4 regions of the Streptomyces sp. 71268 genome follow, and region 2 is predicted to be linked to each of the others. Evidence: riboswitches for the same ligand, from Rfam matches in the RefSeq annotation. Region 2 holds a riboswitch; each other region holds the start of a gene.
The links. A riboswitch is a leader RNA that binds a small molecule or an ion and turns the genes downstream of it on or off. The one in region 2 is predicted to bind cyclic di-AMP.

Region 1 (7,472 bases), 7.1 Mb from region 2:
CACTTCATCCGGCTGATCGACCTCTACCGGCGGCGCTTCGCCCACTACGGTCACGGCACCCCGGAACAGGCCGTCGTCGGGCTCGGCGGGCAGGTGTTCATGCGCAAGAACTCGCAGGACGCCGTGCGCGAGTTCCGGCCCTACTTCGACAACGCGCCGGTGTACGGGCACGGTCCCTCGCTGGAGGAGTTCACCGAGCAGACGCCGCTGACCGTGGGCAGCCCGCAGGAGGTCATCGACAAGACGCTGACCTTCCGCGAGTCCTTCGGCGACTACCAGCGCCAGCTGTTCCTGATGGACCACGCCGGCCTGCCGCTGAAGACCGTCCTGGAACAGCTCGACCTGCTCGGCGAGGAAGTGGTCCCGGTGCTGCGCCGCGAGTTCGCCGCCGGCCGCCCCGCCGAGGTGCCGGACGGCCCGACGCACGCGGCCCTGGTCGCCCGGGCCACCGCCGAGGCCGACGGCGCGGCCAAGGCCGGCGAGCACACCGGGCGGCCCGGCACGGACACCCCGGCCTGACCACCACCGGACGCGGCGCCCGCCGGCGGGCTCACCCACAGCCCGCCTGCGGCGCCGCCCCCGGCACCCGCCGGTCCCGTACGCCCTCCGGCCCCACACCACCCCGCAACCCCACCCCAGGAGACACCACATGAAGCCCCTGCACCTGGTGGCCGTCACCGCCGGGCTGAGCCAGCCGTCCTCCACCCGGCTGCTGGCCGACCGGCTGGCCACGGCCGCCCAGCGACAGCTCGCGGACGCCGGCCGGCCGGTCGAGGTCCAGGTGGTCGAACTGCGTGAGCTGGCCACCGCCATCGCCCAGCACATGGTCACCGGCTTCCCGGGCACCGCGCTGCGCGCCGCCCTCGACGCGGTGACCCGCGCCGACGCGCTGATTGCGGTCACGCCCGTGTTCACCGCCTCCTACAGCGGCCTGTTCAAGTCGTTCTTCGACGTGCTGGACAACGAGGCGCTGGTCGACAAGCCCGTGCTGATCGCGGCGACCGGCGGCACGGCCCGCCACTCCCTGGTCCTCGACCACGCGCTGCGCCCGCTCTTCGGTTACCTGCGCGCCGTCACCGTGCCCACCGGCGTCTACGCCGCCTCCGAGGACTGGGGCGCGGCCGGGGACGGCCGTACCGACGGGCTGAGCGAGCGAATCGACCGCGCCGCACGCCAACTCGCCGGCCTGCTGGTCGACGCCCCGTCCGTGCCGCACCAGGACGACGACGAGGTCGTCCCCTTCGCCCAGCAACTGGCCGCGGTGCGCGGAGCCTGACGGCGCGCAGGCGCCGGGGCGCCGTACGCACGGATGCCGCCGACACGCCATGTGGCGTGTCGGCGGCATCCGTGGAGCCGATCGGCCGCCGTGGTTCACCTGCCGTGGTCCGGGGCGCTCCGCGTCCCGGGTTCAGCCCTCGGTTCAGCGCAGCAGGTCGAGCAGGTCACCGAGTGTGTCCGGGGCGAGCCTCGGCATGTCGGCGACCGCGTTGAGCGTGAAGAGGTGGTCGCCCTTGCGCACCGGCGACTTGCCGAAGGTCTTCTTGAGCAGCTTCTCGCCCTCGGGAGTCAGCGCGGTCCGCACGTTGACCGCCTTGACCTGCTTCTGCGTGACCTTCGCGTTCTCCCGCTTGATGGTGTAGGTCAGGAACCGCACCGGCTGCGCCTTGGCCCGGTTGACCGAGGCGTGCGCCTGGGTCCGCGAGGACTTGTTCACGTAGTTGTAGATCTTGGTGAGGTCGAGACGGTCGTCCTTGTCACGAAACGTGACACCGCCCTGCAACTTCGCGTAGTCCCTCGTGCCCTCGACCAGCGGGAGGGACACGCACTGGCGCTGCTTGCCGGTGATCCGAGCGGCCCCCGTGGCGGCCAGCGTGACCTTCGCCTTGGCAAGCTGCTTGGCGGCGGGCTTGCTCAGGCAGAACTCGGCCTTGCCGTTCTTGATGGGCTTGGCTGCCTCACCAGCCTGGGCCGGCGTCACCGCGCACGCCAGCGCCGCTGCGACGACGGCAACCCCCGTCATTCCTCGCATCATGACTCGTCCTCGTGGATCAGGCTGACCGTGATTCGGTCGGCACGTGAGGACAACGGGGATTGCTCCCTGCGGGTGACGTACTCGATGGCAACATCACTCGGCTTGGTGACATCGACCCGGAACCGGCCCGTAGGGCGGCTCTCGTCCCCACACCCCTCTCGTCCCAGGGTCGTGGGGTCGGGGCGCGGCGCGGCATCGCCCGCCCGGCGCCCCGACCCACCCGTCATGGTCAGCGGACGCGGCCGTACCAGACCTTGTTGGTCCAGATCTTCTCCAGCCGCACCGACTTGCCAGGCTTGGGCGCGTGCCAGATCTTGTTCTTCCCGGCGTAGATGCCCACGTGGTAGACGTTCCGCCCGGAGTGGAAGAAGACCAGGTCACCCGCCTTGCGCGAGCTCTTGGACAGGTGGCGGGTCTTGTTGTACTGGGCCGCCGCCGTGCGCGGCAGCTTCTTGCCCGCCTTCTTGAACGAGTAGAGCGTCAACCCCGAGCAGTCGAACCGGTGCGGGCCGACCGCCCCGTACTTGTAGGGTGCGCCCTTCTTGCCGGCGGCGATCTTGAGCGCCTTGCCGGAGGCCGTCGCCGCCTGCGCATCGGTCGTCAGGGCGGGGACGAACGAGGAACCGGCCAGCACCGTGGCGGTGAGGGCCGAAGCGGTGCCGATGCGCGTGGCGATCGAGGGTATGCGTGGCTGCGCGGACATACGAAAGCCCTTCGTCATCCGCCTGCGAAAGATGACCTGTCGGGTTCGGACTGGCGAAGTTGCCCGGCCACTCGCGTGGCTTCACCCCAAGGGCCACCGACTTCGTGGCCCGTCGTGCCTGGGTCTCCCGTTCCTGCCGATTTCGTGTTCTTCTCACTGGGCCCGCGCGGCGGCAGGACTCGGCGTCCGCCCGGACCGCCCCGCCGTGGTGACGGGGGCTTGGTGGTGTCGGATAGGGATACTGCGTCATCCACGGCCCGAATTCGCAGCCGAAAGGGCCGTATGTGAACTTCTTCACCTTCGCTGGTGACACAGAACCGCGGTCGGTCTCATCCCCCATACGAGTCGCGCAAACCCGCTCTGAACTGCGAAAACGCCGAACCGGACGCAGAGGTTCCAGGGCGTGACCAGGCTGTGGGCCAGGCAGCCGCCCACCACCCCCGGGTTCGCGGCGCGCGCGGCGGTGTGCCGTGACGCGACGTCAATCCGCGCGCACGGCCGGCCGTCGGCGACCCGGCGCCGCGCGACACCGGAGGCGCGGGGTGACGGTGGCGTGGTGTCACGGTGGCGGCGGGATGGCGATGACCGTGTGTCTCCGCCACCGCCGGCCGTTCCCGGCCCGCCGCCTGCGTCTGGGGCAAGCCGTCGAACGCGTGAGGCTAGTCGTCGAAGGGGCAGGTGCCGACGAAGGCCCGGAACTCCTCGCCGGGCACCAGGCGGCGGGAGCGCACCTGTGTGAAGCCCGCGTCCCGCATCTGCCCCAACAGCTCGGCCGGGCGCGGCAGCGGGCCGGCGAAGTCGGCGTACGCGCACCACAGGTTCAGCATCTCCATGCCCGGGCCGCCACCCTGGCAACTCGTCGTCAGGAGCAGCTTGCCGCCGGGCATCAGAAACGAGCGCGCCCGCTCCAGCACCTTGGTCCGCTCACCGTGGGGGAAGTAGTAGATGTTGTTGTGCAGCGTGACCAGGTCGAACTTCTGCTCCGTCGAGTACGTCCGCAGGTCGCTGCGGACGACCTCCACCCGGTCGGACAGGTTCCACTTGTCCAGGTTCGCCTGCGCCTGCGCCACCACCTCGTCCTGCAGGTCGATCGCCACGGCCGTCAGCCGAGGGTTGAGCGAGGCGGCGTGCCGTACGTAGGTGCCGCTGCCGCAGCCCACCTCCAGGAGCCGGACCGGTGAGTTCCGGTCGACCTGCTGCTCCACCACGCCCTGCACGGCGGGTTCGAGGACACGGGACGAGCGGGCGATGAGCGCGCCGTCCTGGTCGGCGATCGACACCCGACGCCCTTCGCGCAGCATGTCGGGGGCGTCCAGGAGCAGTGGGGCGTGGAAGCGCATGAGCTGTTCGAGCAGCGCCACGTAGGCGTCCGCCTCCGGCCGCGCCAGCGACTTGGCCAGGCGGCCGCGCAGCCGGTAGCGCCCGCCGCGCGAGCCGAGTTCTCCGAGCCGCACTCCCATGTCGAGCCAGACGCCGAGCAGTTGCTCCTCACCGTGCATGCCCAGCTCGTCGGCGAGCGCGGGCGCGTCGAGCGGTTGCCGCGCGAGATGGCGCAGCACGCCACTGTTGGCGGCCGCGGCCAGGAACGAGGCGCGGTACGCGGGGCCGGCGAGCTCCCGCGGCATCCGCATGGCCAGTGAGAGGTGATTGCTGCGCACCAGCTTGGTGAACGTTCGGATCTTCACGGGGAGTTCCTCATCTGTGCTGGGTGGTGGGCGGCGTACGCGCGAACGGCGCTGGGCCGGCGCGGAACGGGCCGGGGGACACACCCGCGCCCCGGGGTCCGGTGGCGCAGTGGCGGGTGGCACGCGGATCGGGCGGCTATCGCGGGTGAAGAGGATGGCGGCGGGCGTGCGCTGGGGGACTGACTGCCCAACGCCCCACGCGTCCACACGTCGCGCGCTGATCCGGCGCAGGGGACAGGTGTATCAGGGAATTCGCCGATCGCACTGCCCGCTGCGCGCCCGCCCTTCCGCTCCCGCGCGCCCCGGCGCACCGAACTCCGAGGTGATTGGCCTGCCCAAGGCGTCGGCGCGGCGTCGCGCCGCTGAACCCCTGGTCCACTCGTACGGGTGACATATAGTCCGGTCGCGTCCGGGTGCGCCGACTGGGGCACGGCCCATACGGCCCAAGGCAAAAGGCGGCATCCGCTCACCTGCCCCCCGAACGCCTGTTGGTGAGATCACCCCTCCGTTTCAGCGAGCTGCAAGGTTGCCCTAAGCCCGCTGCTGAACGGTGGTAGAGCCAGTGCATTGTTAAACCAACCGGCTCGCCGCTGGGGGAGAATATGACCACCGCACCACAAACGGACGCCGCCATGGGCGTGGCTCTGGAGCTCGACGTTCTGAACGCTCCGGACGAGGATCTCGTCGCGCTCAAGGAAAAGGTCTACCGGAACAAGATCGTGGTCTTGAAGGAGCAACACCTCTCGCCCGCCGAATTCGTCACCTTCGGGCGGCGGCTGGGTGAGGTCGAGACCTACTACCAGCCCATGTACCACCACCCGGAGCACAAGGAAATCTTCGTTTCCTCGAATGTGCGGGAATCCGGCCAGCAAATCGGCGTGCCGCAGACCGGCAAGTTCTGGCACCACGACTACTCGTTCATGGCCCGGCCGTTCGGGCTGACGCTCATCTACCCCCAGGTGGTACCCCGGGAAAACCGCGGCACCTACTTCATCGACATGGGCAAGGCGTACCAGAAGCTGCCCCGGGAGATGAAGAACGCCATCGCGGGGACGCGCAGCCGCAACAGCGTCCGGCGGTACTTCAAGATCCGCCCCGACGACGTGTACCGACCGATCACCGAGGTGCTCGCCGAGATCGAGGAGCAGACCCCGGCGGTCACCCACCCCACGGTCTTCCCGCACCCGGTCACCGGCGAGCCGCTGCTGTACATCAGCGAGGCGTTCACCTACGAACTCCAGCAGGCCGACGGCACGCCGCTGCCCGACGGGCTGCTGCGGGAACTGCTCGCCGCCGTCGGCCAGTCCGACCCGACCTTCCAGCACGAGAACATCCACCTGCAGACCTTTGACAAGGGCGACCTCCTCGTCTGGGACAACCGTAGCCTCGTGCACTGCGCCCGCCACACGGTCAAGCCCGAGCCCACCGTCTCGCACCGGGTCACCGTGCACGACGAGTACGAGTTCTACGCCGGCATCGGCGCCCAGCAGACGGCCGACGGTCGCTGAGGGGACGCAGTGGATCTCATGACCCCCGCCGCACCGCGGTCCGTCGAGTACGGCAGCGACGGGCGACTGCTTGAGCGGGTCCTCACCCCGTACAAACCCCACTGTCGATACCTCAAGAGTGCCACCGTCACGCGCCAGGGCGAACCCCGAGACGGTGGGCGGGTCAGCGCGCGCGGGGAATTCAGCATTCCCGAGTCGTGCTACATCGACGACACCGGTCACTTCAACTCGGTCGAGTTCAACCTGTGCTTCAACCAGCTCGTCTACTACCTGCTGGCGAAGTCCGTGAAAGAACGCGTCATGTGGCCGTTCAGCACCTGGACGCTCGACGAGTTCTGGGACAGGCAACTCCCCGACATCCTCATCGTCGACTTCCGCAGCACCTTTCGGCGTGCCATGCGCGGGCGCGGTTTCTGGGGAGAGATCGACGTCGTCGGAATCGACGAACGCGACGGCGACGACGGCTCGATCGCCCTCGTCAGCACGCTGTGCCGCTACGGCGAAGAGGAAATGCCCGCCTGTCACGGCGGCGTGCGGCTCGCCGTGCGGACGACGCGAACTCGGGCCGCGTAAATGCCCGGCACGGACTGTGTGAACTTCAGAGCAGGAGCCATGTCACCTCACGACACCGAAACGCGGGAACGCGCCACGAATTCCGACCCCGCGGCGCCCGGCACCGCACCCGAACCCATCGCCATCGTCGGCATCGGACTCCGCATTCCCGGCGGCAGCAACGCGCCGGACGAATTCGCCGAATTCCTGCGCACCGGCCAGTCCGGACTGCGCGAGCTGCCCACCGACCGGTGGGACCCGGAGGGCCTCACCTCCGACGACCCGGAGGCCAAGGGCGTCATCCGCTGCGAGCGCGGCGGGTTCCTGGACCGCATCGACCAGTTCGACGCGAAGTTCTACAACGTCTCGCCCAAGGAAGCCGACTACATCGACCCCCAGCAGCGGCTCACCCTGGAGACCGCCTGGGAGGCCCTGGAGGACGCCGGCATCGACCCCAGCCCGCTGCGCCACGGCCGTGGCGGGGTGTACGTCGCCGTCAGCAACACGGACTACGCGGGCGAGATGGGCGCGTACGCGCACGAGGAGCTGAACAGCTACATGCCCACCGGCGCGGCGCTCAGCGCCGTCTCCGGCCGGCTGTCCTACTTCCTCGGCTGGCGCGGGCCCTGCATGACCATCGACACCGCCTGCTCGGCCTCACTGGTCGCGGTGCACCTCGCGGCCCAGGGGCTGCGCCAGGACGAGACGGACGTGGCGCTGTGCGTCGGCGTCAACGCCATCGTGAACCCGCGCCCCTACATCCTGGCCAGCCAGTCGAACATGCTCGCCCCCGACGGCCGCTGCAAGACCTTCGACGAGTCGGCCAACGGCTACTGCCGCAGCGAGGGCGGCGGCGCGCTCGTCCTCAAGCGACTCTCCGACGCGCAGCGCGCCGGCGACCGGATCTACGCCCTGGTCCGCGGCTCCGCCGTCGGCTCCGACGGCGAGAGCAGCTCCCTGATGGTGCCCAACGGCACCGCGCAGGAGGGGCT
Region 2 (7,472 bases):
CGCCGCCGGGCTCGCGGCGGGCCTGGTGCCGTGGGCCGTCGAGGCCCACACCCGCTTCGGTGGCATACGCCAACGGCTGCGGGAGGCCAGCGACATCCAGGGCGGCATGCGTCCGACGTTCTCACTGCCGGAGTACGTCACGACGCTGGACGGCCCGCTGCTGTGCCGACCGTGCACGGGCGACGCGGTGGACTGGCCGGCGGTCGGCTGGTGGGTGGCGCTGCCGCCGCTGGTCGCCCTCGGGCTGTACGCGGCCCACCGCGCCGGGCGCGCCCGCGCGGCCTGGCTGGCCCTGCTGGTCGCGACGGCGACGGCGGCCACCTATCTCGCGTTCCTCCCGTACGCCGCGCCGCGCTTCCTGCTCCCCGCCTACGCGTTGCTGGCCATCCCGGCAGCGCTGGGCGGCATCGCCGCGGTCCGCCGCGCCTGGCCACCGCCCGGCACGGACGGCACGGACGGCACAGACAGCGCAGACAGCGCAGACAGCGCGAACGGCGCCGGGCGGGGCGGGGCCCCGGGTGCGCGCCTGGCCGCGGGCGCCACCGCGCGCCGGCGCGTCCGGGCCACCGTGGTGATCGTGGCGGTGGTGGGCCTGTGCGCGGCGCACGGCACCGTGCAGTGGGACACGGTGCGCCGGCACGTCCGCGTGCAGGAGGGGGCGCGCGCCGACTGGCAGCGCATCGCCGCCGTCCTGCGCGAGCAGGGGGTACGCCCGCCGTGCCTGGTGGGTGGCACCCACGCGGTCGTGCCCATCGCCCACGCCGCGGGCTGCCGCTCCCAGCGCGACACCCCCGACGGCCGGGAGTCCGGCGGCGGGGTGCCCGACGCCTTCGTACTGCGGGGCGACCGCCGCTCGCCGTCGTGGGCCCGCGCGTGGCCCCGCCACCGGGTGCCGGCCGCCTCCTACCGGGGCTGGCGGGTGGCGGTGGCTCCGCGCCCGGGGGACGGGGGTGAGAACTCCGCGCGCGAGGGGTGACGGTGCGTCAGCGGACCGGCCGACCTGGACGTCGCTCATTGTGCGACGGCTCTCGCCCTGCTGCACGGGGTCCTCGCCGGCATGCGCTTCGCCGATCGCTACGTCGCCGCGGGAGGAACCCTAGCCGAGGACGGCACCGCGCGTCTCTACTGGCGCCTGCTGGACGCGCTGCTCTTCGCCCCGGACGCGGAGAAGGTCGCCGTCCCCTGGCGTGAACTGGGCCGCGTCGACCTGACGCCCACGGTCCTGGCTCACAGGCTGGAGGGGTACGTCGAAGCCCTCCTCAGCCGCTACGCCTGAACCGCCACCCCTCAGGGCACCTCAGGAAACCTGGTACCCCGGGACGGAAGGCCAGCGGACCGTCAGGAGTACGGAATCCTCCTCCGCGCACCACGAGTGGTCGACGCCCCGGCCCCATACGACGTAGTCACCCTGTTCGGCCAGGACGACACTGCGCCCGGGCAGCTCCACGCGGAACCGTCCGCTGATGAGGACCTGCAGGGTGGTGCGTTCCTCATCGGTCACCCACTGGGCCCGTTCCTCACCCCGCGGGTGGACGCCCCACTTGATCTCCACGTCCTCGCTGTGCCGGGGATCGGACGCGTCCTTGAAGTGGCCCAGCAGCCATCCCCGGTCCAGTGCGGCGTCCCTGCCGGCGTTGCCCACGTACACGCTCTCGGTCATGGCTCCGGAAGGTAGCAGCCAGCGGTTTCGCCACCTTGGCCGCGCCGCCGGGTTGGCTGGGTTGGGTTGGAGCGGGGTGCCAGAGGGGTGCGACCTCCCCCATGGCGCGGCGACGGGATCCGACGTTCCGCTGGGAAAGCCGCGGTGCCGGCGCGCTCCGGTCGCCTTGCTACTATCCGCGACCTGGGGCGCGATGGCCCCGTGGGTGGCGGGAGTCAGGAATGCGAGGGGGCCGGATGAGTACGCGCACGCTCCGCGCGTCAGTGGCCGCGTTCCTCACGGCCGGCTTCGCCGCGGGCATGCTGGGCACCACACCGGCCGAGGCGGCGGGGCTGCGGGGTGGCAGGGTCACCTGGTACGCGACGGGCGAGCGCGTCAGGGTGACGGACACCCGCGCCGACGGTTACGCGTTCGGGGTCCGCGTCTACGACACCAGGCGGCCCAAGGCTGTCAGGACCTGCGCGGTCAACGGCCGGGGCCGCTCGCGGGTGTGTGACTTCGCCTTCCCCGAGGGCCGCCGCATCACCATCGTGGCCCGCCTCACCAAGGGTTCCCGAGCCCTGTACGCGGGCTCCGTCCAGGTCCGTTCCTGATCCGCGCCCGTTCCTGACGGGGCACTGACGGGACGGGTCCGTTCCTGAAGGGGCACTGACGGGACGGGTCCGTTCCTGACGGTGGCCCGCTACTTCCAGGGCAGGTTCCGCCAGGGGCTCCCCGGGTCGGACATCAGCAGCCGGTGGGCGGCGACCATCTCCTCGTACCAGTCCCCGAACTCCTCCTCGTCGAAGTGCAGGCAGCGGCCGAGGATGTAGGCGGCGGAGAAGTCCGCCCAGGAGCGGTAGTTGGCCTGGCTGAGCCGGCCCGCGCGCAGCACGGCCTGTTCGGCCTCCGACAGGGTGCAGTAGCGGGCGCCGAGCCCCCAGCGGGCCATGCAGGAGGCGCGGCCGTAGTCCCACGCCTCCACCGAGCGGACGAACTTGCCGTCGGCGAGCAACCCGTCCGCGCGGAACCTGGCCTCGTAGCGGGTGATGCGGCCGATCAGTCGGCGCACGCCGGCGACCTGGGAGCGCACCTCGGCGTCGCTGCGCGGCTGGGCCACCGTGACACCGTCCGGGGTGATGCGCGGCTCGGCCGCCTCGGCGGCGTTGTGCCACAGCGCCCGCTCCGCCACCTGTCGCCAGTGGTCCACGTCGACGGCGCCCGCGAAGTCGAGCGCCAGCGAGCGGCGGATGCCGAGCGTGAACTCCCATACCGGGCTGGTCATCTCGGCACGCAGCAGAAGTTCCAGGGTGCGCTGCCAGTCGGCGCGGGAGGTGATTCCCCACCACTCGCCGAGCCGGTCCCGCTCGGCCGTGTACCCGCCGCCGTGGTAGGCCATGGCGTTCCACAGCTCGGCGTTGTTGACGCTGAGCAGTGCCCCGCAGGCCAGGCCGTGGGCCACCGGGCCGCGCAGCGGCCCGCCGACGATCAGGGCGCGGAGCTGGGGCTGCGGGGTGTCGGTGGCGGCGGCGTGGTCCGCGTGCTGCTGCCAGACCGCGCGGTGGCTCGGGGTGGTGGGGAAGTACGCCTCGCACGGGCTGCCCGGGTTGACCGCGAGCCACGGCGGGTCCTTGGGGCCCCACACCCGCGCGTACCAACCCAGCGAGCCGGAGTGGAAGACCGGGTCCTCGGCCGGTGCCGGCAGCATGCCCTCGGTGTACACGGCGAGGCAGTCGGTACGGGTACGCGGGTCGCGGTACGGCGTGAAGACCACGGTGTCGGGGTGGGCGTCCACGCGCTCCCGCGAGTCCGCCACGAAGAGTGGGGTGTGGGCCAGCGCGGTGACGTAGCGGGCCCAGTCGCCGCGGGTCTTCGCGTCGTACAGCTCCTGCTCGATGGCGCTCGGTGGCTGCCAGGCGGAGGACTGCCACTCAGCGGGTGACGGTGTCTGTGGCTGTGCCTGGCGCGCGCCGTCCGGCGACGAGCTCGGGCCGTCGGCCGCCGCGGGCGCGGCGGACGGCTGCCGGTCGTCGGGGAGCCGCGGGGCATCCGGAGCGGTGGACCCGCCGCTCGCGTGCGGGCCGGCGGATGGCGCGGGGTCGGCGGGGCGGGGGGGCCGGCGCGTGGCGTGGCGGGGCGCCGTCGGCGTCGGTGGGTGGGTCGGCCTCGGTCGCCGAGGCATCGCGGGCTGCCAGCGTCTCGCGCTCGCCGACGCCGCGTGCCGGGCCGTCGACGCTCCGCACGGGACCGTCGGCGGTGCGCTCCGGCTCGGTGCCACCCTGTTTCGCGGGTTCCTCCCCGTTCCACAACCCCATGAGCGGGAACTCTACCCAGCGCCCGCCCCGTAGCACCCGGGTGGCCGGCCACCAAATGCCCTCGCGGCAGGCGAATCTGCCCTCGCGGAACGCCGATGTGCCCCCGCGCCGGGTCGGCGCGGGGGCACATCGGGTGGTGCGGTGGTACGGGGAGCCCTTGGTCAGCGATCGGTCAGGGGCGCCCGCTCAGCGATCGAGCCGCTGGTCAGAGGCTGACGCCCTTGCCACGCAGGTAGCTGACCGGGTCGACGTCCGAGCCGTAGCCGGCGCCGGTGCGCACCTCAAAGTGCAGGTGCGGGCCGCTGCTGTTGCCGGTGCTGCCGGACAGGCCGATCTGCTGGCCGCCGGTGACCGACTGGCCGGTCGAGACGGAGAGCTGCGACAGGTGGGCGTACTGGCTGTAGTGGCCGTCCGCGTGGCGGATGACGACCTGGTTGCCGTACGAGCCCGCCCAGCCGGCCGAGACGACCTGGCCGGCGCCGATGGACTTCACGGAGGTGCCGGTGGCGACCGGGAAGTCCACGCCGGTGTGGTAGCCGCTGGACCAGCTACCACCGGACTGGTGGTAGGGGGTGCCCATGGTGCTGTTGGCCACCGGAGCGGTGAAGCCGGTCGCCGAGGGGGTCTCGGCCTGCGGCTTCGGCGCGGCCTGGGCGGCCTGCGGCTGCGCGGCCTTGGGGGCGGCCTGCTGCTTCGGCGCCTGGGCGGCCTGCGGGGCGGCCTGCTGCTGCGGGGCCGCCTTCTGCTGCGGGGCCTTGGCGGCGGAGCCGGCACCGGGCAGGGTCAGGTGCTGGTTCGGGAAGATCAGGTTCGGGTTGTCGCCGATGACGTCCTGGTTGCGGTCGTAGACCGCGCGCCAGCCACCGTTGACGTCGTGCGCCTGGGAGATCTTGAACAGCGTGTCGCCGGAGCGCACGGTGTACGCCTTGCCGGCGGTCGAGTTCTGGGTGCGCGGAGCGGGCTTGCTCTCGGCCTTCGGGGCGGCCTTCGGCGCGGCCTTGGGGGCAGCGGCCTTCGGGGCGGCCTTGGGCGCGGCCTGCGGCGCGGTGCGGGCGTCGCGGGTGGTGTTCGCCTGCTCGCGGGTGCCGTCGGTGGACAGCTGCGGGGCCGGGCCGCCGGCGGTCAGGCCCGCCTTGACGGAGCACACCGGCCAGGCGCCGGGGCCCTGCACCTTGAGGACCTTCTCGGCCACGGCGATCTGCTGGTCCTTGGTGGCCAGGTCGGCGCGCGGGGCGTACTGCGCGCCGCCGAAGGCACGCCAGGTGCTGTCGGTGAACTGCAGGCCGCCGTAGAAGCCGTTACCGGTGTTGATGCTCCAGTTGCCGGTCGCCTCGCACTGGGCGACCTTCTCCCACACGTCCACCGAGGCGGCGTTGGCCTGGGTGGCCCCGAGGAAGGGAATGGCGAGGCTGGCGCCGCCAGCGGTCAGCGCGACGGAAATGCCGAGGCGACGCGGGCTGATGCGGCGATGACGCGTGCGATGAGACATAGGGGTATCCCTCTCCTATGCCTGCGAGGTGAGCTGTCGGATTCGGGCTGGAGTTGCCCGGACGTGCCCTGCGCGGCGTCTGGCGCCGCGACACGTCTTCACCCCAAGCCGACCGCGCTCAGCGCGGTGCGGCACTTACCTGGTTCCCCCGCTCTTGCCGTCATGTCTTTGAGGTTTCTCCTCGGCCAGCGGCAAGATTCGGCATCCCGGCGTCGGATACCCGCCTTCGTTTCAGCGGGAGCGCCAACAAAACACATTCATTTCGCCGGCGACAAGCCACGAACCGCCTGATAAAGATCAATTAAGGCATTAGCTCGCAATGAGAGATAACGCTGCGTACGAGATCTGTCCCCCAGGGCGACATCTTCCGGACGCCCGCGACGAGCGCATCCCTGACGGGGCGGGGCCCGGCCGGACAGCCGGCATCGCACGGACACGCCGCGTGACAGATCAACCAGCGACACCCGTGAGCTGCGACACAAGACCCGATAAGCCCGAACAGTCCGTTTTCAAGTGATCTTGCCGGGCGCTCTCGCGACGCCGGCACACCCAGCGAAGCGGCCCTACATGTGCCCCGCGCCACAGAAAACCGGCACGTCGGAGGGTTGTCTCGCACGCCTTCCCCTTAAGAACACGCTCCATGCCTCGCCCGGGTTGCCTCCGCCCCACAACACATCCCGCGACCGACTCCGCGCGACCCACCCCGCCCCTCCTTGCCCCACCTTCCCGTGCCTCACGCCACCCACGACCGCGCCCCTCCCCCGACGCCCGCCGCGTCCGTACGGTCACACCGATCGCCGTATGGACCGCCGCGCACACCGCGCCCCACGCGGCGCCCGCGAAGCCATCGCGTCCGGCGCGCGCCCGGGTCGGCGTCGAGTCGCCGGGCGGGCCCCCTAACGCTCGGGCCACCGTCGGGTCCGCCTCCCCCGTCGCGGGCGCCGGCCGCCGTGACCGGCTGACATTTCCGGGAGTCGGCGCTACCTTGTTCCGCTACCGACAGCACCTCCGTCCCACCACTCGGGGCACGGTATTCGGCCTCCGTATCGCCTCATCTCGCCTCTCTCCGCGTACTTTTGACTGAGCGTTTACTGTGGCCTGGTGCAGGTTGCGAGGGGGGCACATGCGAGACGAGGACAGGGCCGGGGCCGGCGGTGGGCCCCACGACCACTGGGCGGGCAGCGCCCCGGCGCGGGCGGGCTCCGAGGGGACACAGAGATGGCCCCGGACGCCGACGCACAAGGACTCACCCGCGCCCGGCCGTCCGCACGTGGTGATCGACGGCCGCTACGAACTGCTGGAACCGATCGGCAGCGGCGGCATGGGCGAGGTGTGGAAGGCCCATGACCGGCGGCTGCGCCGGTTCGTCGCCGTCAAGGGCCTGCTCGACCGGAACGCGATGACCGCCGACACCCAGGCCGCGGCGATGCAGCGGGCGCGCCGGGAGGCGGAGGCGATCGCCAAGATCGAGCACCCGAACGTGGTGACGGTCCACGACCAGGTCGAGACGGACAACCAGGTCTGGATCGTGATGAAGCTGCTCGACGCCGGCTCGCTGGCGGACCTGCTGCGCAGCCAGCAGGTGCTCGCCGTGCCCAGGGCGGCGGACATCGGCCACCAGATCCTGCGCGGCCTGCGGGCGGTGCACGCGGCGTCGGTCGTCCACCGCGACGTGAAGCCGGGCAACGTACTGGTCCGCGACGACGGGCTGGTGATCCTGGTGGACTTCGGCATCGCGACGTTCGTGGGCGCCGCCTCCGTCACCCGCCCCGGCAGCATCATCGGCACACCCCCGTACCTGGCACCCGAACTCTTCGCACCCGGCTCCCGCGGCCCCACGCCCGCGTCCGACCTGTGGGCGCTCGGAGTCACGTTGTACGAGATGGTCGAGGGCCGCCTCCCGTTCGGCGGCAGCGAGGTCTGGGAGGTCCAGGAAAGCATCCTGCGCACGCCGAACCCGGTACCCCGGTACGCCGGCCCCCTCGCCCCGGTGATCCAGGGGCTGCTGCGCAGCGATCCCGACGAGCGC
Region 3 (7,472 bases), 2.1 Mb from region 2:
GGCGCGTGCGCCGTTTTGTCCAGTTGGGCCGACTGAGCACGGACAAGAGGGGTACCCGTGGCCCATGAACATCCAGAGCATGGCCCCCACCACCGGTTATCCGACGGGCTCGGCCTCCGACGTGGTCGTCGAGCTCGCCGTCAAACGCGACCACCTGGTCGGCATCGCGCCCTTCGTGGCCGGGCTCGCCGTCGTCGCCGTGCTGATCCTGGCCGTGGTCTACGGTCTCCGCCGTCGAGACCGCGAGCCGCCGCCCCCGCAGGAGCCCCAGCGGCGCTCCGGCGCGTGGGAGACCTCCGAAGAACACCGCTCCGGCCACTGCCCACCGGACCACGGCCCCGGCCACCAGGAGGGTGAGGAGACCGGCTACGAAACCCAGCATCGGGTGCCGGACGAGGTGCCGAAGCACGACGGGCGGCACCGGATGATGCCGTACGAGTTCAAGGACCACGGCAACGAGGGCACCAGGCCCGCCCGCGAGGGCGAGTACACCGGCCGGCGCCGCCGCAAGTAACCCGCCGCTCCGCCGCCCCTTCGCCCGGCCGCCCCGGCGCCGCGCCACCGCGCCGGGGGCCGGCGCGGGGCGAGTAGCGTCGGAGGGTGCCCGAAGAAACCGCTCCCCGCCCGCCGGCCCCGACCTGCCCGCTGGCCCAGACCCCCGACCAGACCGCCGCGCGGGCCGCCGCCCACCACCCGCTCACCGACCCGCCGGCCCACGAGCCGCTGCCCGGCGGGGCGGCGCCCGACGCCCCCGGGCACCGCCCACCAGGCCCGCACACCCCCGAGTCGGACGCGTCCGGCTCAGCCGGACCGGGCTCAGAGGCGCCGGGCTCACGGTCGCCCGGCCCAGGGGCGCCCGGCTCAGGGGCGCCGGGCTCGGCCGGGTCGGGCCCGGCCGCGCCGGAGGCGGGCGCGTCGGGGGTCGGCGTGCCGCCGATGCCGCCGCTGTTCACGTGGGAGTTCGCCAGCGACCCGTACCCCGCGTACGCCTGGCTGCGCGAGCACGCCCCCGTCCACAAGACCACGCTGCCCAGCGGCGTCGAGGCGTGGCTCGTGACGCGGTACGCCGACGCCAGGCGGGTGCTGGCCGATCCGCGGCTGTCGAAGAACCCGCTGCGGCACAGCGCCGCCGCGCACGCCAAGGGACGGGTCGGCATTCCGGGGGAGCGCGGCGCCGACCTGATGACGCACCTGCTCAACATCGACCCGCCGGACCACACGCGGCTGCGCCGGCTGGTCTCCACCGCGTTCACACCGCGCCGCGCCGCCGAGTTCGCGCCGCGCGTGCGGGAGCTGACCGACCAGTTGATCGACGCGTTCGCCGAGCGCGGCAGCGCCGACCTGATCCACGAGTTCGCCTTCCCGCTCCCCATCTACGCCATCTGCGACATGCTCGGCGTCCCGCCCGAGGACCAGGACGACTTCCGGGACTGGGCGGGCATGATGATCCGGCACGGCGGCGGCCCGCGCGGCGGCGTGGCCCGCGCGGTGAGGAAGATCCGCGACTACCTCGCCGACCTCATCCACCGCAAGCGCGAGAACCTGGGCGACGACCTGATCTCCGGGCTCATCAGGGCCAGCGACCACGGCGAGCACCTGACCGAGAACGAGGCCGCGGCCATGTGCTTCGTCCTCCTGTTCGCCGGGTTCGAGACGACCATCAACCTCATCGGCAACGGCACCCTGGCCCTGCTGCGCCACCCCGCCGAGCGGGCCAGGCTCCAGGCCGCGCTGGCCACGGGGGACACCACGCTCCTGGACACCGGCGTGGAGGAGCTGCTGCGGTACGACGGGCCGGTCGAGCTGGCGACCTGGCGGTTCGCCACCGCGCCACTGACCATCGACGGGCAGCACGTCGCGACGGGCGAACCGGTCCTGGTGGTGCTCGCCGCCGCCGACCGCGACCCGCGCCGCTTCCCCGACCCCGACCGGCTCGACCTCTCCCGCCGCGACAACCAGCACCTGGGCTACGGCCACGGCATCCACTACTGCGTGGGCGCCCCGCTGGCCCGCATCGAGGCGCGCACCGCGATCGGCACCCTGCTGACCCGGCTGCCCGACCTCCGGTTGGACGCCGACCCGGACGAACTGCGCTGGCGCGGCGGCCTCATCATGCGCGGCCTGCGCACCCTGCCGGTCACCTTCACCCCACCCGGCGCTCCGGCCTCCTCTTAGTACGGCGACCCGCGACCGGGACCTCCTCCTGGTACGGCGGCCCGCGCGGGCGGCCTCCCCTTAGTACGGCGGCCCGCGCGGGCCGACTCCAGCGGCGTCGGCCTCCAACGGGGGCCTCCAGCGAGGTGACCTCCAGCCGGGCCGGGCCCGTGCGGTCGGCTACGTAGGGCGCGTACGGCGATGGGAGGAGGCGCCGTTGACGCGCCCGGGTGCCGGAAAGGGGCGGTGGGCGCCCCGTGCGCCGGCCGTTCGACGTGCCGGGCAGCGCGACGCCGACCGCCACTGCCGACCCCGCGCGCCCCGTGCCCCGTTCCTGACCTCCCGCGCCCCTCGGTACGGCCGCGCGCCGGGCCTTCGGCCGGCCGCCCGCGAGCGCGTTACGGCCCTGTGCTAGAGGGGCGGGCAAACGGGCGCGCACATCCGCGAACTGACGTACCGTCAGAGGTGTGATCGCCGCGTGACCTCCGCTACATCAGCTTGTGACGGTCCCGGGCCGGCAGTATGTTCGACCGTCAAAATCTGCCGCCAACCTGAGAGGCCACCGCATGCGATCCGGCAACGGCAAACATCGCCGCCCCCGTCAGGCCCCGGCCATCGTCGTCGCCGCGGGGGTGACCGGCGCGGGAATCGCCCTCCCGCTGCTCGGCGCCACCAGCGCCGGCGCCGCCGACACGGCCACCTGGGACCGCGTTGCCGAGTGCGAGAGCGGGGGCACCTGGAGCGCCAACGAGGGCAACGGGCGCTACGGCGGCCTCGGCCTGAGCCTGGACGCCTGGCAGCTCTACGGCGGCACGGACCACGCGCCCCGTCCGGACCTGGCCAGCCGCGCGCAGCAGATAGCCATCGCCCAGACGATCCTGTCCGAGCGCGGCCCCGTGGCGTGGAACGACTGCGCGCAGACGGCCGGCCTGACCGAGGACGGCGAGATCCCGGACGTCAACCCCGGCGACCCCAGCCACGACGACCGGGGCACCGACCGGGGCGACTACGGCCACGCCCCGAGCCCGAAGCCGGACGCGACCCCGGACGCGAAGCCCACCCCGGACGACGCCAAGCCGACCCCGACCGACGAGCGGGGCCCGGACGCCGAGTCGACGCCGGACGCCACGCCAGCCCAGGACAAGGCGCCCAGCCGGGGCGGCGAGCCCAGCCCCGACGCGTCCGCGCCCAGCGACGACGCGGAGCCCGCCGGGACGCCCCGTACCACCCCGAGCCCGAACCGGGGCGAGGAGCGGCCCGCCGACCGAGGCGAGGCCGGGCGCGAGACGCCCGACGCGCCGCGTGGCGACGGGGAGCGGCCCGGCGCCGGCGAGGGGGCGCGCGAGGACGGCGCGGGCACCGGCAAGCACCGCGGCGAGCCCCGCGAGGAGCCCGCCGACGCCCCGGGCCGCCCCGACGGCCGGGACGACGACCGACAGCGCCCCGAGGGCCGGCACGCCGACCGCAGCGAGCGCGGGCGCGTGGGCGACCGGTCGGACGGGGAGACGCGGAGTGAGCACCGGGTCCGGTCCGGTGACACGCTGTGGGCGATCGCCGAGCAGCACGAGACGCCGGGCGGTTGGCCGGCGCTCTACGAGGCCAACGAGAGCGTCATCGGGGACGACCCCGACCTGATCCTGCCCGGCCAGAAGCTCGACCTGGAGGCCACGGCGGACCGCTGATCGGTCGTCACTTTGGGTGTTTCACCCAGGTGTGCACCGATTCGCGAAAGTGAGACATGGGTCTCGTTCGATCTCCGGCGTGTCGTGCTTGTCCGTCCATCAGGTGCACTGTCTGACCTGCGGTGATGTGATTTTCTTGCGGGTAAACCCCACTGACTTTCCAGGGATGTTGGGGTTTGAGCACCCCGGGGATCTGTGATTACGGTCTTCATCGCTCGCCACCGCGGGCGCCACTGGTCGTCACGCCGAATCCTGCCGGCGGCCGGGGGGAACCGACGCGTCAAGCGCCGAAGGCAGGAGCGGGGGAACCACAGGTAAGTGCCGGACGGTCCGTGAAACGAGGGGGCTGAACGGCTTGGGGTGAAGCCGCGGGAAACCGCGGCCGGGCAACTCACAGTCCGAACCCGACAGCTCACCTCGTAGGCGTCGGTGAGGAAACCAACATGCTGATTTCCAAGGGCAAGCACCGCCGTCCGTCCAAGGCCACCCGCATCGCCACGCTCGCCGGTGTCACCGGTGCCGCCGTCGCCGTGCCGCTGATGGGGGCCACCGGCGCCAACGCCGCCACCACCGGCCAGTGGGACCAGGTCGCCCAGTGCGAGTCGACCGGCAACTGGTCGATCAACACCGGCAACGGCTACTACGGCGGCCTGCAGTTCTCCGCCTCCACCTGGGCCGCGTACGGCGGCACCGCCTACGCCCCGACCGCCGACAAGGCGTCCAAGGCCCAGCAGATACAGATCGCCGAGAAGGTCCTGGCCAGCCAGGGCAAGGGCGCCTGGCCGCACTGCGGCGTCAACCTGACCCAGGGCGGCTACACCGCGCCCAAGCAGCAGGCCCCCAAGCAGCAGGCGCCGCAGCAGGCCGCGCCCAAGCAGCAGCAGGCCGCGCCGCAGCAGTCCGCGCCGAAGGCCGCCCCGAAGCACGCCGGCCCGCGCGCCTCGGACGACCAGGCCCCGAGCCGCAGCTCCGAGCGGTACGTGCCCAAGCACGCCGCCCCGAAGCAGGCCGCGCCGCAGCAGAGCGCCCCGAAGACGATCAAGAAGGGCGACGGCGAGTACAAGGTCGAGGCCGGCGACACCCTCGCCAAGATCGCCGAGGCCGAGAACGTCAAGGGTGGCTGGCAGAAGCTGTACGACCTCAACGACGAGATCGTCACCGATGCCGACCTGATCTTCCCGGGCCAGCAGCTCCACCTGAGCTGATCCCCGCCTCCGGCGCCCGGCCGGCTCCGCCCCAGAGCCGGCCCGGCGTCCGTCCCTCCCCGCCCCGGAGGGACCGCAGACCGCCCCGCCACGGTGCGCCCACCCCCGAGCGCATCGCGGCGGGGCTCCGCGTTTGCCACCCCGCGCGGGCCGCGCCCGGCCGAGCCGCCCCCGTACGCCGCCCGCACACGCCGTCCCGTACGCCCTCCCCGTACGCCCCCCCGCGACGCGCCACGCGCCGTCCGGCCGCCGTACGGGCCCCGCGCCGCCGCCGTACGGACGCCGGGCCGCCGCCGTCCGGACGGCGCCCGGTCGCCTGGGCCCGGTAGGCATGCCGCGGGCGCCTCGCGCGGACGTCCCGGCCGGCGCTGTCCGGGGCCGCGCGGCCGATTCGGTTGCGCCGTTCACCCATCGATCTGCGCTTTTGTCCCTCTTGTCGTCTCGTCCGGCGGGCGTGCGGCGAGCCGGGGTGCCGGGGCCGGTTAGGCTCGTGTCGCAGAAGCTCAGACCCACACGAAGGAGACCGCTCGTGCCGTCTATCGACGTCGTCGTAGCTCGCGAGATCCTCGACTCGCGAGGCAACCCCACGGTCGAGGTCGAGGTCGGCCTCGACGACGGCAGCACCGGCCGTGCTGCCGTGCCGTCCGGCGCCTCGACCGGCCAGTTCGAGGCCCTTGAGCTGCGGGACGGCGACAAGGCCCGCTACGGCGGCAAGGGTGTGGAGAAGGCCGTGCTCGCGGTCATCGAGCAGATCGGCCCGGAGCTGGTCGGCTACGACGCCACCGAGCAGCGCCTGATCGACCAGGCCATGTTCGACCTGGACGCCACGCCGGACAAGTCCTCGCTCGGCGCCAACGCCATCCTCGGCGTCTCGCTGGCCGTCGCGCACGCCGCCTCCGAGGCGTCCGACCTGCCGCTCTTCCGCTACCTCGGCGGCCCGAACGCGCACCAGCTCCCGGTGCCGATGATGAACATCCTGAACGGCGGCTCGCACGCCGACTCCAACGTGGACATCCAGGAGTTCATGATCGCCCCGATCGGCGCGGAGTCCTTCTCCGAGGCCCTGCGCTGGGGCGCCGAGGTCTACCACACGCTCAAGGGCGTCCTGAAGGAGCGCGGCCTGTCCACCGGCCTCGGCGACGAGGGCGGCTTCGCGCCGAACCTGGACTCCAACCGCGAGGCGCTCGACCTGATCGTCGAGGCCATCAAGAAGGCCGGCTACACCCCGGGCCAGGACATCGCGCTCGCGCTCGACGTCGCCGCGTCCGAGTTCTACAAGGACGGCGCCTACGCGTTCGAGGGCCAGTCGCGCAGCGCCGCCGAGATGACCGCGTACTACGCCGAGCTGGTCGCCGCCTACCCGCTGGTCTCCATCGAGGACCCGCTGAACGAGGAGGACTGGGACGGCTGGAAGACCCTCACCGACGAGCTGGGCGACAAGGTGCAGATCGTCGGCGACGACCTGTTCGTCACCAACCCGGAGCGCCTCGCCCGGGGCATCGACTCCGGCACCGCCAACGCCCTGCTGGTCAAGGTCAACCAGATCGGCTCGCTGACCGAGACGCTGGACGCGGTCGAGCTGGCCCAGCGCAACGGCTTCAAGTGCATGATGTCCCACCGCTCCGGCGAGACCGAGGACGTCACCATCGCCGACCTGGCCGTGGCCACCAACTGCGGTCAGATCAAGACCGGCGCCCCGGCCCGCTCCGAGCGCGTGGCCAAGTACAACCAGCTCCTGCGCATCGAGGAGATCCTCGACGACGCGGCCGTCTACGCGGGCCGCAGCGCCTTCCCGCGCTTCCGCTTCGAGGGCTGAGCCGGGCCGCGCCGCGCCCACCGCACGGCGAGCCCACCGCTTTTCCGTCCGTCCCCGGCCCCGGTCCCGTACCGTGGCCGGGGACGCACGTGTGTGCTGGCGGCGCGCGTTCGGCGGCCGGCGCACGCCGACCGACCAGGCGCACCCGTCCGAGCGCGCCCGGCTGACCGGTTGACGACGGCTGACCGCCGTCGTACGGCCGCTGACGGCCGCTCACGGACGACCTACGGACGAAGGGGTAAGACGTGCCCGCGGACCGGTTCTCCACCGCGACCAGGCTGAGGGCGCTCGGCGAGAACGCCGCGGCCCGGGTCTACCGGGCCCGCACCCGGGCCAGGCCGCCCCGCCGCGGCCGGCTCACCGGCCGCGCCGCGCTCCTCGCGCTCGTCGTCTGCTCGCTCGTCGTCGCGCTCGCGTACCCGATACGGCAGTACGTGTCGCAGCGCTCCGACATCGCCGACCAGCGCCGGCAGGCCGAGCGGATCCGTGAGGACGTCGAGCGGCTGCGCGACCGCAAGGCCCGCCTCGAGGACCCCGCGTATGTCGAGCGCCTGGCCCGCGAGCACCTGCACTACCTGCGCCCCGGCGAGACCGGGTACAGCATGCTGGGCCCGG
Region 4 (7,472 bases), 2.3 Mb from region 2:
GGGTCGGCTTGTGCCCCGTTATCTCCTCTATCGCGTCCTGGGTGAGCGCCAGTTCCTTGCGGGCCTCGTCGGGTTCGAGGTCGGTCAACCGGGGGTGCGACCAGGTGTGGTTGGCCACCTCGTGGCCCTCCGTCGCGATCCGGCGTACCAGATCGGGGTGCTTCTTCACGTGGTTCTTGCCGAGCAGGAAGAAGGTCGCGGGGACCTTCTTGTCCTTCAGCGTGTCCAGGAGTCGCCCGGTGTCCTTGCCGGGGCCGGCGTCGAAGGTCAGCGCGATGCACTTGGCCGCCGCGCAGTCCACCGATCCCTGCTTCCCCTTGGCGCCGTCGCCGGCCTTGGAGCGCGCGGACGCCGGCGATGTCGTGTCGGTCTGATCCGACGAACAACCGCTCAGCACGAGCGCGAGGGACAGCGCGCCGGCCGCGGCCACGGCCGTACCCATCGCCCGCGCCCGTCGCCGGCTCCGGGGGCGCCGCCCGCCGGCGGACGCATCGGGGGTCGGCGCGTTGGCCTCCTCGAGGGAGGCGGAGACAACGGTGTCGGGCGCGCCGGATATGGCAGGTTCAGAGAGCATGCCGAGCACTGTACAAGTCGTGTATACACGAAGTTCATACGCCCCCCTCCTGGTGTTATGCGTTCGGGGAGCGTGGCTCGCGGGCGGCGGGCCGGCTGGTTCGCGGGGCGTGCCGCGTCACCTGCCGGGGGTCGAGGGGGAGCGGGCTGCCCGGAGGTGGGGCGCTCAGCGCCGCTACGGGTACGTGCGGAAGTCGGTCGTGTCCACGGTCCAACTGCCCACGGTGACGATGTCACCGAAGACGTAGTCGCCGCGCGTGCGGTAGCGCGGTCCGTCGGGCCCGCGACCGGGGTCGGAGAGCGCGGCCACGGTGCCCTCGCGGGGATCGACGAGGAGGTAGAGCGGAATGCCCATCGCCGGGTACTCCGCCATCTTGTCCAGGTAGTCGCTGGTGTGGCTGGACGGGGAGACGATCTCGGCGACGAGCGCCACGTCCGCCGGTTCGAAGGGGTTCATGGTCCGCTCGGTGAGGACGTCGTACGGCACCACGAGCACGTCCGGCCTCCGCAGCCTGCCGATGGTGGGGTCTGCGACCTCCCCGCCGGTGTGGGCGACCAGCCGCGGAGAGGTTTCCCGCAACTGCTCTGCCAGTTGCTCGAGAATCAGCCACGCGATGAACTCGTGTGGCCGTCCGGGGGACGTCATCAACACGATTCGATCCCCGAAGATCTCGTAGCCGACGAGAGGATCGGGGGCATGCCGTGCGAGTTCTTCGCCGATCTCCCGCATGCGTGCGTAGTCCACCGTCGTACCGCCTGTTCGCGTGAGCCGAGGCCGGCTGGCGCCACGATTCAAACCTACGCCGGGGCGAACCGGCTCAACCTCGGGCGGCCGGGCCCGACCTTGGGCGTGCCGGGGCGGGGCGTGGCCGTGGCGGCACTCCCCGCCCCAGCGGTTGTACCCCGAGCGCCGCCCCCGCCCCACGCGCCCCGCCCCACGCGCCGCCCCCGCCCCACGCGCTCCATCCCACGCGCCGCCCCGCTCCCTTCCGCCGCTCCCGACTCGGTTACGCCCTCCTCCCTCCCCCTACCCCTCGCCCCGCCACAGGTCGGGGCCGAAGACCTCGTAGTGGATGCGGTCGGCGGGCAGGCCGAGGGCACGGAGTTGGGCGCGGGTCGCGTGGACGAAGGGGAGGGGGCCGCACAGGTAGGCGGTGGTGCGGGGGAGGTTGGGCAGTGGGACGGCGGACAGGTCGACGCGCCCGGTGCGGTCGGCCGGCCAGGGGCCGGCCGGCTCCTCGTACCAGACGTGGGCGACGGCATCCGGCAACTTCCGGACCAGCGCGTCGAGTTCCTCACGGAAGGCGTGGGTGCGCTCGGCGCGGTCGCCGTGCACGGCGACCACGGGGCGCGCCGCGCCGGTGGTCAGCAGGTGGTCGAGCATGCCGATCAGCGGCGTGCAGCCGATGCCGGCGGAGACCAGCAGGAGGGGCCCGTCGTCGCGCGCGTCGAGCGTCACGTCGCCGAACGGCAGGCTGACGCGCAGCGTGTCGCCGGCGCGTACGCGGGCGTGCAGATGTGTGGAGACCGCGCCGTCCGGCGCGCCTTCGCCCTCGCCGGCGGCGGCCTTGACCGTGAGGCGCAACCCCTCGGGGCGGGCCGCGCTCACGCTGTACTGGCGTATCTGGCGGGCCCCGTCCTCCAGTTCGACCTGCACGGAGACGTACTGGCCGGGGCGGGACGGCGGGGGCGGCGTGCCGTCGGCGGGCCGGACCAGGAAGCTCACCACGCCGTCCGCCTCCGGCGTGCGCTCCAGTACCCGGTACTCCCGCCACACGTCGCCCTCGGCCACGCCGGCCGCCGCGTACAGCCGGCCCTCCGCGGCGATCAGTGAGTCGGCGAGCAGCCAGTAGACCTCGTCCCAGGCCGCGGCCACCTCCTCCGTGACGGCCTCGCCCAGCACCTCGGCGATGGCCGCGAACAGGTGGGTGTGCACGATGTCGTACTGGTCGCGGGTGACGCCGAGCGAGGCGTGCTTGTGGGCGATGCGACCCAGCAGTTCGTCGGGCGCGGTGGGCGATGGCCCGACCAGCGTCGTCGCGAACGCCGCGAGCGCGCCGGCGAGCGCCTGCCGCTGCGTCCCGTTGGCCTGGTTGCCACGGTTGAACAGGTCGCGCAGCAGCGCGGGGTGGGCCGCGAACAGCCGGTCGTAGAAGCGTGCGGCGATCTCGTCGAGCGCGCCGTGCACGGCGGGCAGCGTGGCACGGACCGCGACGGCCGACTTTTCGGACAGCATGGCTACTCCAAATCAGATTCTGAGATTCGTCTTTTTGGTCGAGGGTGTTCGCGGAAGGGATTGCGGGGATTCCGGCGCGAGGGCCGGTCAGGGGGGAGCGGGGAGAGGCGACGTGGGCGTGGGGCCTCGGGCGGGGTGGCGCGAGGTGGCCACGGTGAGGCGCGGGCGGGCTTGGCCGCGGCCCGCGCGGTGCGCGGTGGGCGCGGCGGGTGGTGATCAGGTGGCGGGTGGTGTTCGGGTGCTAGGTGGGACGGGGTGTGAGGCCCAGCAGGACGGGGCCGGTCGGGGCGGAGACGAGGTCGGCGATGGTGATCGGGTCGAGCGTGGCGTAGAAGGATTCCTGTGCCTGGCGTAGCGCGCTGCGCAGCCGGCACGCCGTGCGCAGCGGGCAGGGCGGGTCGTCCTCGCAGCCCACCACGTCACCCGCCCCCTCAAGCTCGCGTACCAGCCAGCCGAGCGACGCGGCGCGCCCGGTCGAGGTCAGCGCCAGCCCGCCGCCCCGGCCGCGCCGGGCCTCGACCACGCCGAGGTGGCGCAGCCGGGTGACGGCCTTCGCGGCATGGCTGTACGGCACGGCGACGGCGTCGGCCACCTCGCGAGTGGTCGGCGCGCTCTCCGCGTCGAGCACCGCGAGGCGCATGGCGACGCGGAGCGCCAGATCGGTGGCCTTGGTCAGTCGCACGCCGCGATTCTATGGAATACGCATCTGCGATTCGTCTTTGGGGGTGCCCTTGGTCCCCGCGCCCGTTCGCTCAGCGGTCCAGCGGTCCAGCGGTCCAGCGGTCCTCCCGCCAGCGGTCCTCCCGCCAGCGGCCCGACGGACGCCGCCCCTCCCCGCGAGGCCGTGACCGGCACCGTCTTCGCCACCCTCGCCCACCCCCGGCGTACGCCGCACCCTCCCGCCAGCGGCCAGCAGCCAGCGGAAACCGCCCCCACCGGCGAGCGGGCCCGCCCCCGCGCCAGGGGAGGCGGGCCCGCTCCGTGGGGGCGGGGGCCCGGCGGGTCAGGCCGGCCGCACGTTCCCGTACAGCGGCATCGTGTAGATCGACTCGACCCGCACGTTGGCCCCGGGCCTCGGCGCGTGGATCATCTTGCCCTCGCCGACGTAGAGGCCGACATGGCTGATGTCGTCGAAGAAGAAGACCAGGTCACCGGGGGCGAGGTCGGTGGTGGCTATGCGTTGGCCGACCTTGACCTGGTCCCAGGTGGTGCGCGGCAGGGTCACCCCGGCGGCCTTCCACGCGCCCTGCGTCAGCCCGGAGCAGTCGTACGCGTTGGGGCCGGTCGCGCCCCACACGTACGGCTTGCCGAGCTGTGCCCGCGCGAAGTCGATGGCCTGTTGCGCCTTCGCCGTGTCGGCCGGGGAAGCGGGGTCGCTCGGGCCGATGTCGCCCGAGCCGTCGCCGCGGCCCGCGGCCCCGCCCTGGCCGCTTCCGTCGCCGCTGTCGCCGCCCGTGTCGCCGGCGTTCTCGCGCTGCTCACGCTCCCGCTGTTCCCGCTCGCGCCGCTCCCGCTCCGCGCGCTCCTTCTCGGCCTGCTCGCGGGCCAACTCCTTGGCCTTGCGCTCGGCCTCGGCCTGCTTCCTGCGCTCCAGCTCCGCCAGCCTGGCCTTCTCCTCGGCGGTCAATCTGGACAGCAGCTTGCGGGCCTCGGCCAGCTTGGTCTGTACGGACTTCTTCTTGGCCCGCAGGTCGTCCTGGGCGGCGGTGAGGGAGGCCAGGCTCCGCGCCGCCTTGCCGCGCTGGGTGGCCGCCGTCGCCCGCCGGGCCTCGTAGTCCGCCAGTGCCCGCTGCTGCCGACTGGTCATCCGGGCCAGCAGGTGCGACTGGTCGAAGAGACGCTGGGAGTCGGCGGCCAGGAGCAGCGTCGCGGTCGAGTGGGCGCTGCCGGTGCGGTACTGGGCCGCCGCGAAGGTCCCCAGCTTGCGGCGCGCCTCGTTGACTCGCTCGGTGTGCTCGGCGACGTCCCCGAGCAGTTCGTCCACCCGGGCCTGCTGCGCGTCCGTGCGCTCCTTGGCCCCGTTGTACGCCTGGGTGGCGCTGCCGGCCTCGCGGTACAGCGCGTCGACCCGCTGCCGCACCTCCTCGACCGAGGGGCGCGGCTCGCGCGGTACGGCGGTGGCCGACGGCGCGAGCTGGACGAGGAGGGCGAGGGAGGCGAGCGCGGCCGTGGTGAGGCCGGCGACGGTACGACGACCGGACGACACGTCCAGCCGGTACCGCGACCTGCGGTGTGACGCCAAGGGAGGCGACTCCTTCCGTGGACCGCCTACCGGGTTAGCTGTCGGGTTCGGGCGCTCCGCGCGGCTCGGGGACGGGCGTCACCGAGCGCACGGGGAGGGAAGGGAATGCCCTACGGTCCGCACATGGGGATGCGGTCCGATTCACCCCGGTGGTACTTCCCCCCGCCTCCGGGAGACTCCCGTAAGGCGCGGGGAACGGTGGGTCCCCGGCTCCGGCCGCCTGACAGGGCCGGACTCGGCGCGGGCCGCCCGTTGCCGACGCTTTCGCCGACGGGGGTACGGGCCGCCATGACCAGGCACCGTAGCCAACGGCCCGGGTGGCTGGGAAGGCTGGTGTTCGACATGTCGGGAAGGGGTCGGGGGAAGGGCGGTGCGGGTTGTCAGTGGTGCCGCCTAGACTCGGTTCGCGATGAGCAGCCTCTTTGACGACGACTTCCTGGCGGATCTTGCCCGGTCGGGCGGCGAGCCCCCGCCCGAGGAGCAGGAGATCCCCGAGGACGCCCCGGGTGACCCGACGGTGCCCGCGGGCCAGGCCCCGGAGCAGGTTCCGCACGACCTGTTCGAGGGCTGGGACCTCGCCCCGAGCGCGGGGCCGGGGCCGGCCGCCGGCTTCGGCGAGCGCGCCGGCCGCGCGGGGTCCGACGCGTACGGCGAGGAGCCGGAGCCGTACGGCGAGCGCGAGGCGTACTACCGCAACGGCGCGCCGCGCCCGGCCGTGGACCCGGCCGCGCTGCTTGAGGGGATGAACGAGCAGCAGCGGGCCGCCGTCGTGCACGCCGGATCGCCGCTGCTCATCGTCGCCGGCGCCGGCTCGGGCAAGACCCGGGTGCTCACCCACCGCATCGCGCATCTGCTGGGCGCCCGCCGCGCGCACCCTGGCGAGATCCTGGCGATCACGTTCACGAACAAGGCCGCGGGCGAGATGAAGGAGCGCGTCACGGACCTCGTGGGCCAGCGCGCGAACGCCATGTGGGTGTCGACGTTCCACAGCGCCTGCGTGCGCATCCTGCGCCGCGAGTCCAAGAAGCTCGGCTTCACGTCCTCGTTCTCGATCTACGACGCGGCCGACTCCAAGCGGCTGATGGCCCTGGTCTGCCGCGACCTGGACCTGGACCCGAAGCGGTTCCCGCCCAAGTCCTTCAGCGCCAAGATCTCCAACCTCAAGAACGAGCTCATCGACGAGGAGACCTACGCGGCGCAGGTGGGCGGCGACGGCGCGGGTTCCGGTGGCGGCTTCGAGAAGACGCTGGCCGAGGCGTACACGATGTACCAGGCCAGGCTGCGCGAGGCCAACGCCCTCGACTTTGACGACATCATCATGACCACGGTGCACCTGCTCCAGGCGTTCCCGGACGTCTCGGAGCACTACCGCCGCCGGTTCCGGCACGTGCTGGTGGACGAGTACCAGGACACCAACCACGCGCAGTACACGCTGGTGCGCGAGCTGGTCGGGCCGGCCGAGTCCGCGGCCGAACTGTGCGTGGTGGGCGACGCTGACCAGTCGATCTACGCGTTCCGTGGCGCGACCATCCGCAACATCCTCCAGTTCGAGGAGGACTACCCGAACGCGACGACGATCCTGCTGGAGCAGAACTACCGTTCCACGCAGACCATCCTCAGCGCGGCCAACGCCGTCATCGAGCGCAACGAGAACCGCCGCCCGAAGAACCTGTGGACGGACGCCGGCGCCGGCGCCACCATCACCGGGTACGTGGCCGACACCGAGCACGACGAGGCGCAGTTCGTCGCGGACGAGATCGACCGGCTCACCGACGCGGGCGACGCCCGCGCCGGCGACGTGGCCGTCTTCTACCGGACCAACGCGCAGTCCCGCGTCTTCGAAGAGGTCTTCATCCGCGTCGGCCTGCCGTACAAGGTCGTCGGCGGCGTCCGCTTCTACGAGCGCAAGGAGGTCCGCGACATACTCGCGTACCTGCGCGTGCTCGCGAACCCCGAGGACACGGTGCCGCTGCGGCGCATCCTCAACGTCCCCAAGCGCGGCATCGGCGAGCGCGCCGAGGCGATGATCGACGCGCTCGCCCAGCGCGAGCGCATCTCCTTCGCCCAGGCGCTGCGCCGGGTCGACGAGGCGTACGGCATGGCCGCGCGCTCCGTCAACGCGGTCAAGCGCTTCAACGTGCTCCTTGAGGATCTGCGCACCATCGTGGAGTCCGGCGTCGGACCGGCCACGGTGCTTGAGGCGGTCCTCGAGCGCACGGGCTACCTCGCCGAACTCCAGGCCTCCACCGACCCGCAGGACGAGACCCGGGTGGAGAACCTCCAGGAACTCGCGGCGGTGGCGCTGGAGTTCGAGCAGGAGCGCGGCGTGACATCGGGCGAGCCGGTGGACGCCGAGGCGCGGCCGGCCGCGGACGCCGGCGACACCGGCGCGGGCGAGACCGCGGCGACCGTGGCCGCGGT

Region 1: another riboswitch for cyclic di-AMP. It lies ahead of OYE22_RS00980 (C40 family peptidase); the one in region 2 lies ahead of OYE22_RS29875 (transglycosylase family protein).
Region 3: another riboswitch for cyclic di-AMP. It lies ahead of OYE22_RS20990 (transglycosylase family protein); the one in region 2 lies ahead of OYE22_RS29875 (transglycosylase family protein).
Region 4: another riboswitch for cyclic di-AMP. It lies ahead of OYE22_RS20375 (C40 family peptidase); the one in region 2 lies ahead of OYE22_RS29875 (transglycosylase family protein).

What each region holds. Positions count from the first base shown of each region.
Region 1 is NZ_CP114200.1:303,030-310,501, reverse strand. Features, by position in the region: gene OYE22_RS00995 (LLM class flavin-dependent oxidoreductase) at 1-519, shown strand, start outside; gene OYE22_RS00990 (FMN reductase) at 650-1,276, shown strand; gene OYE22_RS00985 (hypothetical protein) at 1,421-2,020, opposite strand; gene OYE22_RS00980 (C40 family peptidase) at 2,262-2,735, opposite strand; cyclic di-AMP (ydaO/yuaA leader) riboswitch at 2,739-2,892, opposite strand; gene OYE22_RS00975 (class I SAM-dependent methyltransferase) at 3,395-4,420, opposite strand; gene OYE22_RS00970 (TauD/TfdA family dioxygenase) at 5,053-5,928, shown strand; gene OYE22_RS00965 (FcoT family thioesterase) at 5,947-6,501, shown strand; gene OYE22_RS00960 (type I polyketide synthase) at 6,541-7,472, shown strand, end outside.
Region 2 is NZ_CP114200.1:7,452,263-7,459,734, reverse strand. Features, by position in the region: gene OYE22_RS29900 (hypothetical protein) at 1-976, shown strand, start outside; partial or broken gene OYE22_RS29895 (aminoglycoside phosphotransferase family protein) at 989-1,276, shown strand; gene OYE22_RS29890 (signal peptidase I) at 1,298-1,660, opposite strand; gene OYE22_RS29885 (hypothetical protein) at 1,897-2,253, shown strand; gene OYE22_RS29880 (DUF1266 domain-containing protein) at 2,343-3,821, opposite strand; gene OYE22_RS29875 (transglycosylase family protein) at 4,160-5,443, opposite strand; cyclic di-AMP (ydaO/yuaA leader) riboswitch at 5,449-5,647, opposite strand; gene OYE22_RS29870 (serine/threonine-protein kinase) at 6,567-7,472, shown strand, end outside.
Region 3 is NZ_CP114200.1:5,312,976-5,320,447, forward strand. Features, by position in the region: gene OYE22_RS20975 (DUF6479 family protein) at 65-514, shown strand; gene OYE22_RS20980 (cytochrome P450) at 937-2,175, shown strand; gene OYE22_RS20985 (transglycosylase family protein) at 2,721-3,836, shown strand; cyclic di-AMP (ydaO/yuaA leader) riboswitch at 4,112-4,277, shown strand; gene OYE22_RS20990 (transglycosylase family protein) at 4,280-5,041, shown strand; gene eno (phosphopyruvate hydratase) at 5,571-6,857, shown strand; gene OYE22_RS21000 (septum formation initiator family protein) at 7,103-7,472, shown strand, end outside.
Region 4 is NZ_CP114200.1:5,146,705-5,154,176, forward strand. Features, by position in the region: gene OYE22_RS20355 (polysaccharide deacetylase family protein) at 1-442, opposite strand, end outside; gene OYE22_RS20360 (Uma2 family endonuclease) at 749-1,318, opposite strand; gene OYE22_RS20365 (globin domain-containing protein) at 1,601-2,809, opposite strand; gene OYE22_RS20370 (Rrf2 family transcriptional regulator) at 3,051-3,491, opposite strand; gene OYE22_RS20375 (C40 family peptidase) at 3,813-5,051, opposite strand; cyclic di-AMP (ydaO/yuaA leader) riboswitch at 5,059-5,302, opposite strand; gene OYE22_RS20380 (ATP-dependent DNA helicase) at 5,461-7,472, shown strand, end outside.